One region of the Micromonospora sp. NPDC049107 genome, then DNA from elsewhere that is predicted to be linked to it. Evidence: predicted binding sites of a transcription regulator. Region 1 holds the regulator's gene; each other region holds the start of a gene.
The links. Region 1 encodes HrcA, which represses chaperone genes, less so after heat shock. Its sites were predicted from a motif close to GGTTNGCACNCTCNNNNNGAGNGTGCNAACC; they were not measured.

Region 1 (5,716 bases):
GCGGCGATGAGGCCGAGTCCGCCGGCCCGCGCGGGCCCGGCGACCCGGGCCAGGATCGGCTTCGGGCACTCCCAGAGCGCCGCCAGCACGTCGCCCAGCATGCCGGCGGGCACGGTTCCGCTGGCGTACGCCGCGGCGGTCTCCTTCAGGTCCGCGCCGGAGCAGAAGACCGGCCCGGTGTGGTCGAGCACGATCACCCGGACCGCGTCGTCGGCCACCGCGTCCGTCAGCCCCGCCAGCAACTGGGTCATCAGGGCGGTGGAGAGCGCGTTGCGGTTGTGCGGGCTGTCCAGGGTGAGGGTGGTCACCCCACGGGCCGTGGCGACCCGCACGAGCACGTCGGGAGAGGTCATGCCGGGCACACTAGTGGCCATGCCCGGCGTCCTTCCAGATGGTGAGACCGTCCCCGGCGACGGATCGTTGCCCGCCACCGCCACCACGGCGGTCGGCGCGCGCGGCTTCGGCGTGTACGTCCACGTCCCGTTCTGCGCCAGTCGCTGCGGCTACTGCGACTTCAACACGTACACGGCCGCCGAGCTGGGTGGGGGCGCGAGCCGCGAGGCGTACGCCGACACCGTGCTGGCCGAGCTGGCGCTCGCCGCCCGGGTGCTCGGCGACAACCCGCCACCCCGCGTCGACACCGTCTTCGTCGGTGGCGGCACGCCCACCCTGCTCCCCGCCGACGACCTGGCCCGCATCCTCGAGGGCATCGACCGCACCTGGGGGCTCGCCGCCGACGCCGAGGTGACCACCGAGGCGAATCCGGAGTCGGTCACACCGGAGTCGCTGAAGCTGCTGCGCACGGCCGGCTACACCCGGATCTCGCTGGGCATGCAGTCCGCGTCGCCCGGTGTGCTGGCGATCCTGGACCGTAAACACAGCGCCGGCCGGGCCACCGCCGCCGCCCTCGAGGCGCGCGAGGCCGGGTTCGACCACGTCAACCTGGACCTGATCTACGGCACGCCGGGGGAACGGGCCGAGGACTTCGCCGGCACGCTGGAGCAGGTCGTCGACGCCGGGGTCGACCACGTCAGCGCGTACGCCCTCATCGTGGAGGACGGCACCCGGCTCGCCGCGCGGATGAAGCGCGGCGAGGTGCCGTACCCCAGTGACGACGTGGCGGCGGACCGCTACCTGGCCGCGGAGGCCGCCCTCGACGCGGCCGGCCTCTCCTGGTACGAGGTGTCCAACTGGGCGCGCGCCGACGAGGCCCGGTGCCGGCACAACCTGCTCTACTGGACCGGCGCCGACTGGTGGGGCCTGGGCCCGGGCGCGCACAGCCACGTCGGCGGGGTGCGCTGGTGGAACGTGAAGCACCCCACCACGTACGCCCAGCGGCTGGCGGCCGGCGCGTCACCCGGCCTGGCCCGCGAGGTGCTGACCACGGACGAGGCGCACATGGAGGACGTGATGCTCCGGCTGCGGCTCGCCAGCGGACTGCCGCTGGGGGTGCTCGACGACGCCGGCCGGGCCGGTGCCGCGCGGGCCCTCGCCGACGGTCTGCTGGACGCCGAGAGGTACGCCGCCGGACGGGCGGTCCTCACCCTGCGCGGCCGGCTGCTCGCCGACGCGGTCGTGCGGGACCTGCTGCCCTGAGCCGGACGCCCGCCCGGCCGGCGGCGGTGTGCCGGACCGGCCGGGGGAGCGGCCGGCCCGGATCACTTGATGAGGTTGGCGGAGAGCGGGTAGCGGTAGAGCTGCCCCTCGTTGGCCTTGATGCCGGCGAGGATGCCGCACACGGCTCCGAGCACGACGGCCGCCACGACGCCGATGAAGCCGATGAAGATGCAGGACAGCACCCAGCCGACCAGGCCGACGATCGACCAGACGAGCTGGAAGTTGAGCGCCGACACGGCGTGCGCCCGGACGGTCGGGGACTGGCTGCCCCGGGCCAGCAACGCCACCAGCGGGGCGATCCAGCCGAGCACGCCCGCGCTGATGATCATCCCGGCCGCGCCGCCGAAGTGGGCGACGAGCGCCCAGGTCTTGTCCTCGTTGTTGGCGTAACCGCCGCCGGGGCCGCCGTACGCGCCGCCGGTCGGATACCCGCCAGTCGTGCCACCCGGCGGGGGGTAACCCCCTGGTGGGGGGTAGCCGCCCGGCGGAGGGTAGCCGCCCGACGGCGGTTGGTCACCGGTGGGCGGCGGATAGCCACCGGCTGGGGGATAGCCGCCCGGGCCGGGCGCCCCGGACAGTGGTGCGGTGGGCGGCTCGGCCGACGAGGACGAGCCGGGGAGATTCGGCTCCGGCGGGTAGTTGCCGGGGTCTCCCGCGCCGGGAGGGCGAGGTGGTTCAGTCATGGTTGTCACGGTAGGTGCCGTGAGCAACGCCGCACCAGAGCGACATCGCCCTGTCGTCCGGGCCGATCGGCCCGCGCGGGATGTCACGGGCCGTCGTTGATCATCGCGTCGGCGGGCACGCCGACGTAGACTGGCACTCGTTACAGTCGAGTGCCAGGACGGTCCGTCGGCCCGGGTGGGCCGGCGGCCGACGTGCGACAGGAGGTGCGGAGGATGGGTCTGGACGACCGGAAGCTCGCCGTGCTCCGCGCCATCGTCGAGGACTACGTCTCGACCCAGGAGCCGGTCGGCAGCAAGGCGCTGGTCGAGCGGCACCAGCTCGGGGTCTCCCCGGCGACGGTCCGCAACGACATGGCCGTGCTGGAGGAGGAGGGCTACATCCGGCAGCCGCACACCAGCGCCGGCCGGGTGCCCACCGACCGTGGCTACCGGCTCTTCGTCGACCGGCTGTCCCGGGTCAAGCCGCTCAGTCCGGCCGAACGCCGGGCCATCGAGCGCTTCCTCGTCGGGGCCGTCGACCTCGACGACGTGGTCCACCGCACCGTACGGCTGCTCGCCCAGTTGACCCGGCAGGTGGCCGTGGTGCAGTACCCGAGCCTCGCCCGCTCCTCGGTCCGCCACCTGGAGCTGGTGCCGATCTCCACCACCCGGCTGATGCTCGTGATGATCGCGGACACCGGCCGGGTGGAGCAGCGGCTGGTGGAGCTGCCCGGACCGGTGCCCGCCGACGACGTCACCGACCTGCGTCGCCTGGTCAACGAGAAACTCGCCGGTGAGCGCATGTCGGACACCCCACCGCTGGTGCAGGCGCTGGTGGAAGAGGCGCCGGTGCAGCTGCGCCCGGCCATGACCACGCTCTCCACCGTGCTGCTGGAGACGCTCGTCGAGCGGCACGAGGAACGCATCGCCCTGGCCGGCACCGCCAACCTGACCCGGGGTGGTCTGCTCGACTTCCAGGGTTCGCTGCGGCCCATCCTGGAGGCGTTGGAGGAGGAGGTCGTGCTCCTCAAGCTCATCGGCGAGACCGAGCCCAGCACGACCCGGGTGCTGATCGGCGACGAGAACGAGTTCGACAACCTGCGTGCCGCCTCGGTGGTCAGCACCGGGTACGGCCCGGGGGCCACCATCGTGGGCGGCCTGGGAGTGCTGGGGCCGACCCGGATGGACTACCCCGGCAATATCGCCATGGTGCGCGCCGTGGCACGCTACGTGGGCGAGCTGCTGGCCCAGAACTGACCAGTCAGGGCCGACGGCCGGCTGCGGCCGCCGGTCGGCGCAACGCGAGACGAACATGAGGACACGGAACGCAGTGGCCAGGGACTACTACGGCATCCTCGGTGTCAGCCGGGAAGCCTCCGATGACGAGATCAAGCGCGCCTACCGCAAGCTGGCACGCCAGTTCCACCCGGACGTCAATCCGGACCCGGAGGCCCAGGAGAAGTTCAAGGACATCAACGCCGCGTACGAGGTCCTCTCGGACGACCGGAAGCGGCAGATCGTCGACCTGGGTGGCGACCCGCTCGCCCCCGGCGGCGGGGGCGCGGGCGGCCCGGGTGGTCCGGGGGGAGCCGGCCCGTTCGTCGGTTTCCAGGACATCATGGACGCGTTCTTCGGTGGCGCCGCGGGCGGCGCCGGCCGCGGGCCGCGTCCACGGACCCGTCCGGGCGCGGACGCGATCCTGCGCCTCGAACTGGACCTGCACGAGACGGCGTTCGGCGTCGAGGCCCCGATCACCGTGGACACCGCCGTGCTCTGCACCACCTGCTCGGGCGCCGGCACCGCGGCCGGTACCCACCTGGCCACCTGCGAGGCGTGCGCCGGCCGCGGCGAGGTGCAGTCCGTGCAGCGCACCTTCCTCGGCCAGGTGGTCTCGGCCCGGCCGTGCACCGTCTGCCAGGGCTACGGCACCACCATCCCGCACCCCTGCCCAACCTGCGCCGGTGACGGCCGGGTACGCACCCGCCGATCGCTCACCGTCAAGATCCCGGCCGGCGTCGAGGACGGCATGCGGATCCGGCTGGCCCAGCAGGGTGAGGTGGGCCCGGGCGGTGGCACCGCCGGCGACCTCTACGTGGAGATCCACGAGCGTCCGCACGACGTCTACTCCCGCAAGGGTGACGACCTGCACTGCCGCGTCACCGTGCCGATGACCGCCGCCGCGCTGGGCACCCGGCTCACCATCAAGACGCTGGACAGCGAGGAGACCGTCGACGTCAAGGCCGGCACCCAGCCGGCCAGCACGCTGCGACTGCGCGCCCGGGGCGTACCGCACCTGCGCGGCACCGGCCGGGGCGACCTCTACGTGCACCTGGACGTCCGGACGCCCACCAAGCTCGACCCCGACCAGGAGAAGATGCTGCGCGACTTCGCCAAGACCCGGGGCGAGGAGGTCGCCGAGCTGACCAAGCAGGGCGGCTTCTTCTCCCGGATGCGCGACGCGTTCAACGGGCACGCCTGAGGTGTCGGCGCCGCTGTTCCTGGTGGAGGCGCTGCCCACCGGTGACGCGCTGACCCTGGACGGCCCGGAGGGGTACCACGCCGCAACCGTGCAGCGGCTGCGCGTCGGCGAGGAGCTGCTGCTCGCCGACGGTCGGGGCGGCACGGCCGCCGCCGTGGTCACCACCGTCGGCCGGGGCAGCCTGGAGGTCGCGGTCACCTCCCGGGGGTACGCGGACGCGCCCGTACCCCGGATCGTCACCGTGCAGGGCATCGCCAAGGGTGACCGGGGCGAGCTGGCCGTGCAGGCGATGACCGAGGTCGGGGTGGACGAGATCGTGCCCTGGGCGGCGTCGCGCTCGGTGGCCCAGTGGCGCGGCGACCGGGGCGTACGCGCACGCGAGAAATGGGTGGCCACCGCCCGCGAGGCGGCGAAACAGGCCCGCCGGCCCTGGCTGCCCGTCGTGGCCGGCGCGCCGGACGAGTCCACCGCCACGGTCGCCCGCCGGATCGCCGGCGCCGCCGCCGGGTTCGTCCTGCACGAGGAGGCCGACGAGCCGCTGACCGGCGTCGACCTGCCGTCGGCCGGGGAGATCGTCCTGGTGGTCGGCCCCGAGGGCGGCATCGACCGGGCCGAACTGACGGCCTTCCGTGAGGCCGGTGGCCGGCCGGTACGCCTCGGGCCGGAGGTGCTGCGTACCTCCACGGCCGGCGTGGCCGCGCTCAGCGTGCTCGCCACCCGCCTCGGCCGCTGGTAGTCGCCCACCCCCGACTCGCCGCCACCCTGCCGCCGCTGGCTTCGGCCGCCACCCTGCCGCCGCTGGCTTCGGCCGCCAGCCTGGGCCCGCGTTCGCTTCGGCCGCTGGTGCCTGCGGCTCGCGGGCCGGTGATGCGGGCGGATCGGAGCCGCTCACTCCTGTGAGCGTGATGCCTGTCAGTCATCAAGATGACTGACAGGCATCACGCTCACAGTGGTGTCG
Region 2 (5,716 bases), on a different contig from region 1:
AGGTGACGGTGCGGATGGAGAGCCCCGCCAGGGTCTCGGCGGCGAGCTGTTCCATGGTCGGCTCGTCCAGGACGATGCCGCTGTGCTTCTCCCGGCCGAGGAACATGTTCTGCACGATGTCCAGGTTGTCGCAGAGCGCGAGGTCCTGGTAGACGACCTCGATGCCGAGCGTTGCGGCGTCGCGGGGACTGCCGATGTGCACCTGTTCGCCGTTGAACAGGACCTCACCGGCGTCGGTGGGGTAGATGCCGCTGATGCACTTCACCAGGGTCGACTTGCCGGCGCCGTTGTCGCCGACAAGTGCGGTCACTTCGCCCGGGTGGACGCTCAGGGCGACGTCGCGGAGCACCTGGACGGGACCGAAGCTCTTGTCGATCCCGCGGAGTTCCAGCAGGGGAGTCGCGGACACGGGGTCTCCTTCTTAAGGGAGGGTCGGGGCCCGTCCGGCGGGCGCCGCCCGGCACGGGAGGGTGCTCCCGTGCCGGGCGGCGATGGTCGTCCCGGCGGGTACTGCGGCGTCGGTCAGCTGATGCCGGCTTCGGCGCAGAACTTGGCGTACGCCGCGGTGCAGACCTGCTCCTTGGTCGCGTAGCCGTCGGCGATGACGTCCTTGACGTTGTCCTTGTAGATGGCCTTCGGGGTGAGCAGCACCGAGGGGACGTCGCGGTCACCGTCCTTCACCGACTGGCCGGTGTCCTTCTTCTCGCCCTTGGCCAGCGCGATGGCCAGGTCCGCGGCGGCCTTGGCCTCTTCCCGGACTGCCTTGTAGACGGTCATGCACTGGTCACCGGCGAGGATGTTCTGCAGGCCCTCCACGCTGGCGTCCTGCCCGGTCACCGGCACCTTGCCGTTGATTTTGTTCTTCTTCAGGATCGAGATGGCGGCGTTGCCGAGAGTGTCGTTGGCGGCCAGCACGCCGTCGATCTTGCCCTTGGTCGCGGTGAGCTGCTGCTCGAAGATGGTCGCGGCGGTGGGGCCGTCCCAGCCCGGCACGGCGTCGTCCGGGCCCTTGGTGTATTCCTTGGAGTCGAACTTCGGCTTGAGCACCGAGTCGTAGCCGGCCTTGAACAGGGTGGCGTTGTTGTCGGTGGGCGAGCCGTTCAGGTACGACACGACAGGGTTCTTGGCGCCCTTCTCGGTCAGGCACTTCGACAGGCCCTCGCCCTGGAGCTTGCCGACGACCTCGTTGTCGAAGCTGACGTAGTACTGGGCCGAGCCGCCGAGGGTGAGCCGGTCGTAGTCGATGGTGGCGACGCCCTGCGACTTGGCCTTGTCGAGCACGGCCTTGCCGGTGCCGGAGTCCAGGTTGACGATCATCAGGGCGGTGACGCCGCCGGTGATCATCTGGTCGGCGATCGTCTGGAAGGCGGCCTTGTCGTTCTGGGCGTTCTGGATGTCGGACTGGACGCCGGCGGCCTTGAACGCCTCCTCCAGGAAGCGACGGTCCGCCGTCTCCCAGCGGGGGGAGGACTTGCTGTCCGGAAGGATCACGCCGATCTTGGGAGTCTTCTTGGAGTCGGCCGAGCCGTTGCCGGAGTCGTCGCCGCAGGCGGTCAAACCGCCGGTCGCGAGCAGGCCCACGGCGGCGATGGTGAGGATCCCCTTACGCATGTGCAGGGTCCTTTCGGAGGTGGGGGAGGTGTTGTTTTGTTGTGTCCGGCAACGTATTCCGCGTCATACTGGAACCACAAGACCACGCAGGTCCCAAGTTTGTTGGAAGCGATAACAATTCAGCAACGCGACTGTTACTCGCCGAACATCCCCCGAAAAGGGCGATGTAACGACAGGTCAGCGCGCCTGCAACGGCGCGCTGTGGGCCCCGGTGAGCGCCACCAGGTCCACCGCCGCCAGTTCGAGTTGCAGCCCGCGCCGACCAGCGGAGACATAGATCGTCGGCAGGTCCAGCGCGGAGTCGTCGAGCACGGTGGGCAGTCGCCGCCGCTGCCCGAGTGGGCTGATTCCGCCTCGCACGTAGCCGGTGGCCCGCTCGGCGACCGTCCGCTCGGCGAGCGCCGCCCGCTTGCCGCCGACCGCCGCCGCGAGCGCCTTGAGGTCCAGCTCACCGGTCACCGGTACGACCGCCACGGTGAGGACGCCGTCCACCTCGGTCACCAGCGACTTGAACACCCGCTCCGGCGCCACGCCGAGGGCCGCCGCCACCAGGGCGCCGTAGTTCGGAGCGTCGGGTGCCACCCGGTACGGGTGGGTGCGGTGCGCGATCCCGCGCTTGGCCAGTAGTGCCGTTGCCGGAGTGCCCTGTCCCGCCACGCCCCGAACCTAATCCACCGGCCGGCCGATCAGCACGGTCGGCGCTCCGGCGACCCGGGTCAGCACCAGGCTCGCCGCCTGGTCGCCGGCCAGGCGCAGGTCCCGCCGCAACTGCTCCGGCGTCAGCGCCGAACCCCGCTTGAGGATCTCCACCCGACCCACCCGACGCTCGCGCAGCAATGCCCGCAGGCGCTTGAGCGAGAACGGCAGCACGTCGGTGATCTCCAGACAGCGCGCGTACGGGGTGCGGGTCGGCTGGTCGGCGTAGAGGTACGCGATGCTCGGGTCGGCAAGGGTGGCGTCCAGCTCCGCGGCCAGCTCGGCGACGAGGTGCGCCCGGACCACCGCCGGGTCCGGGTCGTACAGGTAGCGGCGCGGGGGTCCGACCGGCGCCTCCGTGTCGCCCGAGCCGGTGAGCTGGTGGATCTCCCTCCGGTACACGCTGGCGCGGCGGGGCACCTCGGCCAGTTCGCCGCACCAGAGCGCCGCCTCGACCAGGTCGCCGTCCACGCCGACCCACTCCGCCTCCGCGCCAGCCGGGATGAGCGCGTGATCCAGGCCCGGCGCCACCTTCACCACCGTGCGGGGCACCCGCTCGGCGAGGCCGGTGACGAAGTCCCAGGGCGGCGAGTAGGCGCGCGGGTCGAAGATCCGTCGGCCGGTGCCGGTGGCCCGTCGGGCCGGGTCGCAGAAGACGCCGTCCACCCGCGACACGTCGAACGCGGTCGCGTCGCCGCACTCGACCGTGAACAGGTCGGCCAGCCCGGCGGCGGCGGCGTTGGCGGCGGCCATCGCCGCGGTCACCGGGTCGGCCTCGACCCCGTACACCCGGATGCCGGCACGGGCGGCGGCCAGCGCGTCCGCGCCGAGGCCGCACCCGAGATCGGCCAGGGTGCGCACGCCGGCCGCGTGCAGCCGGGCGGCCCGCCGGTCGGCGACCACCCGGCGGGTGGCCTGTTCCAGGCCGGGGCGGGTGAGGAACATCCCGGCGGCGGCCGGGCCGAACTTGCCCACCGCCCGGTGGCGCAGCTCGGCCTGGGTGAGGGCCGCCGCCGCCAGCGTCGGCGGCACCCCGGCCGCGCGGAGCGCCGACGCCGCGGCCAGTGGATCGCCGCCGGCCAGCTCGGCCGCCGCCGTGAGGGCGGCCGACCCCTCGGGGGTACGCAGTGCCGCCAACTGATCGAGATCCACCTGCCCATTCTCCCGACCGAGGGGAAAATACCGCTGGCGGGGCGCGACGCGCTGGCACTCTCCTTGACGGAGTGCTAGCCACGGAATAACCTGCGATTAGCACTCTCACCCTGAGGGTGCCAGCTTCCGGGTCTCGCGACCCGGGTGCGCACGCCAGGCGGACCGGCACCCGCGACGACGGCCCCGCCCGGTGGCATGAGGCAGATTGACGCTGGTCAGCCCCGCTGGCCGGCAACGAAACCAGTACCCCAGGAGGGTATGCCCGTGACTACCGCGACCAAGGTTGCGATCAAGCCGCTCGAGGACCGCATCGTGGTCCAGGCGAACGAGGCTGAGACCACCACGGCGTCGGGCATCGTGATCCCCGACACCGCCAAGGAGAAGCCGCAGGAGGGCACCGTCCTCGCTGTCGGTCCGGGGCGCGTCGACGACAACGGCAACCGGGTTCCGGTTGACGTGCAGGTCGGCGACACCGTCCTCTACTCGAAGTACGGCGGCACCGAGGTCAAGTACGCCGGCGAGGAGTACCTGGTGCTCTCCGCCCGCGACGTCCTCGCGGTCATCGAGAAGTAAGCAACCGATCAGTGTCGCTGCCCCGGTCCGGCTCGCCGGGCCGGGGCAGCGGCGCTTCGAAGGGACATTCATGGCGAAGATCCTCAGCTTCTCGGACGACGCCCGACACCTGCTGGAGCACGGTGTCAACGCCCTCGCTGACGCGGTCAAGGTCACCCTCGGCCCGCGCGGGCGCAACGTCGTCCTGGACAAGAAGTTCGGTGCGCCGACGATCACCAACGATGGCGTGACCATCGCGAAGGAGATCGAGCTCACCAACCCCTACGAGAACCTCGGCGCGCAGCTGGTCAAGGAGGTGGCGACCAAGACCAACGACGTCGCCGGCGACGGGACCACCACCGCGACCGTGCTGGCGCAGGCGATGGTCCGTGAGGGCCTGCGCAACGTGACCGCCGGGACCAACCCGGCCGGCCTCAAGCGGGGCATCGACGCGGCGGCCGCCAAGGTCTCCGAGGCGCTGCTCGGCAAGGCCGTCGAGGTCGCCGGCAAGGAGTCGATCGCGAACGTGGCGACGATCTCCGCGCAGGACGCCACCATCGGCGAGCTGATCGCCGAGGCGATGGAGCGGGTCGGCCGCGACGGTGTCATCACCGTCGAGGAGGGCTCGATGCTCACCACCGAGCTGGACGTGACCGAGGGTCTCCAGTTCGACAAGGGCTTCATCTCGCCGAACTTCGTCACCGACCTGGAGGGTCAGGAGTCCGTCCTCGAGGACGCGTACATCCTGGTCACCACCCAGAAGATCTCGGCGATCGAGGAGTTGCTGCCGCTGCTGGAGAAGGTCCTGCAGAACAGCAAGCCCCTGCTGATCATCGCCGAGGACGTGGACGGCCAGGCGCTCTCCACCCTGGTGGTCAACTCGCTGCGCAAGACCCTCAAGGTCTGCGCGGTCAAGGCCCCGGGCTTCGGCGACCGGCGCAAGGCCATGCTCCAGGACATCGCGATCTCCACGGGCGCCGAGCTGGTCGCCCCGGAGCTGGGCTACAAGCTCGACCAGGTCGGCCTGGAGGTGCTCGGCACCGCCCGGCGCGTCGTGGTCGACAAGGAGAACACCACGATCGTCGACGGCGGCGGCCAGAAGACCGAGGTCGACGACCGGGTGGCCCAGATCCGCAAGGAGATCGAGGCCTCCGACTCCGACTGGGACCGGGAGAAGCTGGCCGAGCGGCTGGCCAAGCTCTCCGGCGGCATCGCCGTGATCAAGGTGGGTGCGGCGACCGAGGTCGAGATGAAGGAGCGCAAGCACCGCATCGAGGACGCGATCGCGGCGACCAAGGCCGCGGTCGAGGAGGGCACCGTGCCCGGCGGCGGCGCCGCCCTGGTGCAGATCCTCCCCGTGCTCGACGACGACCTGGGCTTCACCGGCGAGGAGAAGGTCGGCGTCTCGATCGTGCGCAAGGCGCTGGTCGAGCCGCTGCGCTGGATCGCGCAGAACGCCGGCCACGACGGCTACGTCGTGACCCAGAAGGTCGCCGGCATGCAGTGGGGCAACGGCCTCGACGCGGCCACCGGCGAGTACGGCGACCTGGTCAAGTCCGGCATCATCGACCCGGTGAAGGTGACCCGCAACGCCGTCACCAACGCCGCGTCGATCGCCGGCCTGCTACTCACCACGGAGAGCCTCGTGGTGGAGAAGCCGGAGCAGCCCGAGCCGGCCGCCGCCGGTGGCGGGCACGGCCACGGC
Region 3 (5,716 bases), on a different contig from region 1:
GGATCGGTGGGCCGCGAGGGGGCCGGCTGCCACCTGGCGGAGCGGGCCGGCGAGGTGCTGGGCTTCGCCGCCTACGGATCGTCCCGGCCGAGCTGGTTCGGGCCGATGGGCACCGCCCCGGCCGCCGAGGGCTCGGGCATCGGCGGAGTGCTGCTGCGACGCTGCCTGCGGGATCAGCGTGCGGCGGGACTGGACCGGGCGGAGATCGGCTGGGTGGGGCCGGTGCCGTTCTACTCGGGCAGCGCGGGTGCGCGGATCGAGCGGGTCTTCTTCCTGTACCGGCGACGGCTTGGGGCCGAATAGCGGTCAAATGGGACATTGACCCATTCGTCCGCGTCGGGCATCGACGCCCCCTACCGTTTCGGTAGAGGAGGCAGCCATGACCACGGATGACGACCAGACCGAGGACGGCCCGCCGATCACCTGGAAGCCGGCCGACGAACTGCCCGGCCAACTGCCGTTCGACCGGTTGGATTACGGCGACGCCGAACAACTGGCCGAGATGAGCACCGACGGCCGACCGGCGACCGAGGAACCGCAGGAGATGGTGGACGCGCCGATCCGGTCGCTGCCGCCGTACGACCGGGCGCAGAAGCGCCGCAACCAGCGTCCACTGCCCACCTGACGACGAACGGGGCGGACCGCGTCAGCGGCCCGCCCCGTTCGGTGTGTCGGAACTGGACTCAGAAGTCCATGTCCCCGCCACCCGGGCCAGCCGGGGCAGCCGGGGTCTTCTCCGGCTTGTCCGCGACGACGGCCTCGGTGGTGAGGAACAGCGCGGCGATCGACGACGCGTTCTGCAGCGCCGAACGCGTCACCTTGGCCGGGTCGATGATGCCCGCGGCCAGCAGGTCGACGTACTCGCCGTTGGCGGCGTTGAGGCCGTGACCCGCTTCGAGGTTACGGACCTTCTCCACCACGACGCCGCCCTCGAGGCCGGCGTTGACGGCGATCTGCCGCAGCGGGGCGTCCAGCGCGACCTTGACGATGTTGGCACCGGTCGCCTCGTCGCCGACCAGGTCCAGCTTGTCGAAGGCGGTCTTGCCGGCCTGCACCAGCGCGACGCCACCACCGGGGACGATGCCCTCCTCGACGGCCGCCTTCGCGTTGCGAACGGCGTCCTCGATGCGGTGCTTGCGCTCCTTCAGCTCGACCTCGGTGGCCGCGCCGACCTTGATGACCGCAACGCCACCGGCCAGCTTGGCCAGCCGCTCCTGCAGCTTCTCGCGGTCGTAGTCGGAGTCGCTCTTGTCGATCTCGGCCCGGATCTGGTTGACCCGGCCCTGGATCTGCTCGGCGTCACCGGCACCGTCGACGATGGTGGTCTCGTCCTTGGTGACGACGACCTTGCGGGCGTGGCCCAGCATGTCGACGCTGACGGCGTCGAGCTTGAGGCCGACCTCCTCGCTGATGACCTGGCCGCCGGTGAGGATGGCGATGTCGCCCAGCATGGCCTTGCGGCGGTCACCGAAGCCCGGCGCCTTGACGGCGACCGACTTGAAGGTGCCCCGGACCTTGTTGACGACCAGGGTGGCCAGGGCCTCGCCCTCGATGTCCTCGGCGATGATCAGCAGCGGCTTGCCGCCCTGCATGACCTTCTCCAGGATCGGGAGCAGGTCCTTCACCGACGAGATCTTGCTGTTGACGATCAGGATGTACGGGTCGTCGAAGACGGCCTCCATACGCTCCGGGTCGGTCATGAAGTAGGCCGAGATGTAGCCCTTGTCGAAGCGCATACCCTCGGTGAGCTCCAGCTCCAGCCCGAAGGTGTTGCTCTCCTCGACGGTGATGACGCCTTCCTTGCCGACCTTGTCCATCGCCTCGGCGATGATCTCGCCGACAGTGCTGTCGCCAGCGGAGATGGAGGCGGTGGAGGCGATCTGCTCCTTGGTCTCGACGTCCTTGGCGAGCTTGGACAGCTCCTCCGAGACGCTCGCGACCGCGGCCTCGATGCCCCGCTTCAGGGCCATCGGGTTGGCGCCGGCGGCCACGTTGCGCAGGCCCTCGCGAACCAGGGCCTGGGCCAGGACGGTCGCCGTCGTCGTGCCGTCACCGGCAACGTCGTCGGTCTTCTTGGCGACCTCCTTGACCAGCTCAGCGCCGATCTTCTCGTACGGGTCCTCGAGCTCGATCTCCTTGGCGATGCTCACACCATCGTTGGTGATGGTGGGGGCACCCCACTTCTTCTCGAGCACGACGTTGCGGCCCTTGGGGCCGAGGGTCACCTTTACGGCGTCGGCGAGCTGGTTCATGCCCCGCTCGAGGCCGCGGCGCGCCTCTTCGTCGAACGCGATCATCTTGGCCATACGGCGTTGTCCTCCTGGACACTCACGGGCCACCCGAGATGTGTGCCCCGGATGGGCCGCCTGGTGTACGCACCTTGGGACGTCGCCACCTGGCGACGACGACGTCCTTCGGCCGGGCCGGATAGCCCGCGACGACCGGCCATGTGCTGCCCCGGTGTCTCCACACCGGCGCAACCAGGCCCCACCGTCCCGACCATTGGCACTCACGGTATGCGAGTGCCAATGACTTGTTTAGCACTCTCACCTGCCGAGTGCAAGCACGATGAGCCCGGTCAGTCGAGTTCCGCGGCCAGTGTGGCCCCGTTCACGGGCCCCTCATGAGCCCGTTGCTCGGCGTACGTGATCAGCAGACCGACCAACTGGGCGAGGTGGGCCGGCAGGGCCAGCACCGCCGTGACGGCGATGACCACCACCACCCCGACCGCGGGGCCCGGGGACGCGAACGGATCCTCGCCGAACGCGCCGGTGCCGGCGGACTCCAGGATGCCGGGCACCACGGTTCCGATGATCACCGCCGCGCCCACCAGGGCCACCCGGCCGAGCAGCATTCCGAGCCGGTCGTGGAACATCCGGAACGACCGGCCGATCGGGTTGTCCCGCTCGAACAGGTAGACCGGGCCGGCCATGCTCAACGCGAACGCCAGGTAGATCCCCGGCAGCACGCAGAAGCAGACTCCGATGCCGATGAGCAGGCTGACCAGCAGCGTCCAACCCCACAGGCCGACGGCCCGGCGCAGCCCGTACCGCAGCGCCGCGTCGAGCCGGGCGGGCCGGCCGGCCGCCTGCTGGGTGATCACCCAACTGCCCGCGGCCCAGCCCAGCGCCTGCACCAGGCCGATCAGCAGGCTGCCGCCGACCAGCACGACGACGAGGGTCAACAGGCTGGTGGCGAAGTTGTCCGGCAGCCCGGCCGACGGGTCCGTCTCGGCCTGCGCCGCCCAGGTGGGCGACGGGTCCAGACCGAACGAGATGACCGACAGCACCGCCGCCGGCAGGACCTGAGTGAGCAGCATGATCGGCACCAACTGCCGCCAGCCCCGGCGCAGCGCGCCCCAGAACCGGTCGAACCAGCCCCCGATACCGGCGCCGGGCGGAGTGACCAGGGCGTCGTTCGGGTCGAGGCCGTAACCCGGCGGGTACCAGCCGACCGGTGCCCCCGGATACCACGGCTGACCGCCGTAGGGACCGGCCCCCGGCGGGTAGCCGCCGGTGGGCGGAAAGGCCCAGCCCTGCGGCGGCGGACCACCGGGCTGACCCCATGCTCCCTGGGCGGGACCCCAGCCCGGCGGCGGACCGGCGGGCTGACCCCACGCCTGCGCCGGGTCCCCGCTCTGCGGCGGCGGGCCCGCGTGCGGCAGGCCAGCGTCCGGGACGGGCGGGGTGCCCGGAACTGGTGACGCGCCGGAGCCGTCGCCGGGTGACGTCGGGTCGGGCCGGCTCGGCTCACCCGGCCCGGAGGGCGTGGCGGGTGGCGGCGACTGGTCGGTCATGAACCCTCCTCAGCATCGGCTGGAACGGTTCACGATCTTCCCGGGCCGGCGTCCGCGCCGCAGCCCCGACTCGCCAGCCGGTCGCGCAACAGCCGGCGAGCAGATCGGGATCGGTCAGCCGATGACGCGGACGTGCTCCGCCTGCGGGCCCTTCTGACCCTGGGCGATCTCGAACTCGACCCGCTGACCGTCGTCGAGCGCCTTGTAGCCGTCCATCTCGATCGCGGAGAAGTGGACGAACACGTCCTGACCGCCGTCGACGGCGATGAAGCCGTAACCCTTCTCGGCGTTGAACCACTTCACAGAACCCTGTGCCACGGTGCACTTCCCTCACTCTGCGCGGCGTTGCCTGCCCGGCCGTCCGGCACCGCCGGACACCCACGAACCACCACCTCAGCGATCGACGGCGACCGTTGAAAGAGGTGATCGAAATCGCACGCTACACGAGGAGTGACGGGAGCGCACGACCACAAATCGGGCATAGTTCGTAGCGATCCGAGGCTCCGTCGGATTCATGACGATGGTTGCGTTTGGACCGGATGGAGGGGGTCTGGCGGCACGGGTCACCGGTGCGCGTCCGCCCCTGTGGTAGGCATGCGGTCATGAGCACCAACACGGGCTCCGCGCCCCTGCGGCAGGCGCGGATCCACCGGGTACGACCGCAGGACGCCGCCCGGATGCGGGCGCTGCGACTGGAGATGCTCGCCGACGCGCCGTTGGCCTTCCTGGAGACGTTGGCGGATGCCGCGGCCCGACCGCACAACGAGTTCGCCGCCCGGGTGGCGTTCACGTCGACCGGTCCGCACACCGCGCAGTTCGTCGCGGATCCGGGCGGCCGGCTCGTCGGGCACGCCGGTGGAACGGTCGCCCCTAACGAGCCGGGCCTCACCGTGATCTACGCCGTGTACGTCACGCCGGCCTGGCGGGGCAGCGGGCTGCTCGGCGAGCTGATCGACGGGGTGGCCGCCTGGTCGCGGGACTGCGGCCGGCCGGAGCTGCTGTTGGAGGTGGTGGTCGGCAACGACCGCGCCTACCGGGCCTACCAGCGCCTCGGCTTCAAGGACACCGGCGTACGGGTCCCCCACCCCACCATCCCCGCCCTAACCGAACTACAAATGCGCCGAACAGCCTAACCCCCCCTCCCCCCACCGACCCCGGTGATCAAGAGGTTCGCGTCAAGAACAGCGTCATTTCTGACGCGAACCTCTTGATCACCACGAGAGGTCAGGCGTGGCGGCGGGACTGCACGATCCGGAACCGGTTGGCCACGTAGGCGCCGTCGGTCAGGGCGGAGTTGGCCGCCGCGTTGGCGCCGCTGCCGTGGAAGTCGGAGAAGGCCGCCGACTGGTTCACGAAGACACCGCCGGTGAGGTTGGCGGACAGGTGCACACCGACCTCGACCGCGACCGCCTCGGCGGCGTCCAGCACCGCCTCGTCGGTCGAGTAGACCCCGGCGGTCAGCGCGCCCTTCTCGCCGATGGTCCGGCGCATCAACTCCAGGCTGTGCGCGGTGGAGTCGGTCGCGATGGCGAAGGAGATCGGCCCGAACCACTCCCGGCCGTACGTCTGGGCGTCGTCCGCGGTCAGCTTCACGACCGTCGGGGTACGCACCACCGCGTCGGCGTACGACGGGTGCGCCACCGTCCGCGACTCCAGCACCGGCTCGCCAACCTTGGTGACCTCGGCCAGCCGCTCCAGCACCCCGTCGTTGACGATGGCGCCGGTCAGCTCGACCCCCCGGGCCGGGTCGGCGGTCAGTTTGCCGATCGCCGCCGCGATCCCGCCGGCCACCTCGTCGAAGCTCTTGTGCCCCTGGTCGGTCTCGATGCCGCCGGCCGGGATGAGGATGTTCTGCGACGTGGTGCACATCTGCCCGCTGTAGAGGGTCAGCGTGAAACCGAGGTTGCGGCACATGCCGGC

Region 2: the regulator HrcA is predicted to act here: its motif matches at 3,554-3,584, upstream of groES (co-chaperone GroES).
Region 3: the regulator HrcA is predicted to act here: its motif matches at 2,501-2,531, upstream of groL (chaperonin GroEL).

The regions. Positions count from the first base shown of each region.
Region 1 covers NZ_JBEZEC010000017.1:17,332-23,047, reverse strand. Annotated here, with positions in the region: gene AB0B55_RS31065 (enoyl-CoA hydratase-related protein) at 1-353, opposite strand, end outside; gene hemW (radical SAM family heme chaperone HemW) at 373-1,596, shown strand; gene AB0B55_RS31055 (DUF4870 domain-containing protein) at 1,659-2,300, opposite strand; gene hrcA (heat-inducible transcriptional repressor HrcA) at 2,514-3,536, shown strand; gene dnaJ (molecular chaperone DnaJ) at 3,610-4,758, shown strand; gene AB0B55_RS31040 (16S rRNA (uracil(1498)-N(3))-methyltransferase) at 4,760-5,494, shown strand.
Region 2 covers NZ_JBEZEC010000011.1:174,628-180,343, forward strand. Annotated here, with positions in the region: gene AB0B55_RS26155 (ATP-binding cassette domain-containing protein) at 1-409, opposite strand, end outside; gene AB0B55_RS26160 (substrate-binding domain-containing protein) at 523-1,611, opposite strand; gene ybaK (Cys-tRNA(Pro) deacylase) at 1,789-2,268, opposite strand; gene AB0B55_RS26170 (methyltransferase domain-containing protein) at 2,278-3,459, opposite strand; gene groES (co-chaperone GroES) at 3,718-4,032, shown strand; gene groL (chaperonin GroEL) at 4,103-5,716, shown strand, end outside.
Region 3 covers NZ_JBEZEC010000007.1:171,763-177,478, forward strand. Annotated here, with positions in the region: gene AB0B55_RS18690 (GNAT family N-acetyltransferase) at 1-303, shown strand, start outside; gene AB0B55_RS18695 (hypothetical protein) at 380-625, shown strand; gene groL (chaperonin GroEL) at 684-2,306, opposite strand; gene AB0B55_RS18705 (hypothetical protein) at 2,579-3,796, opposite strand; gene AB0B55_RS18710 (cold-shock protein) at 3,911-4,114, opposite strand; gene AB0B55_RS18715 (GNAT family N-acetyltransferase) at 4,399-4,929, shown strand; gene paaN (phenylacetic acid degradation protein PaaN) at 5,021-5,716, opposite strand, start outside.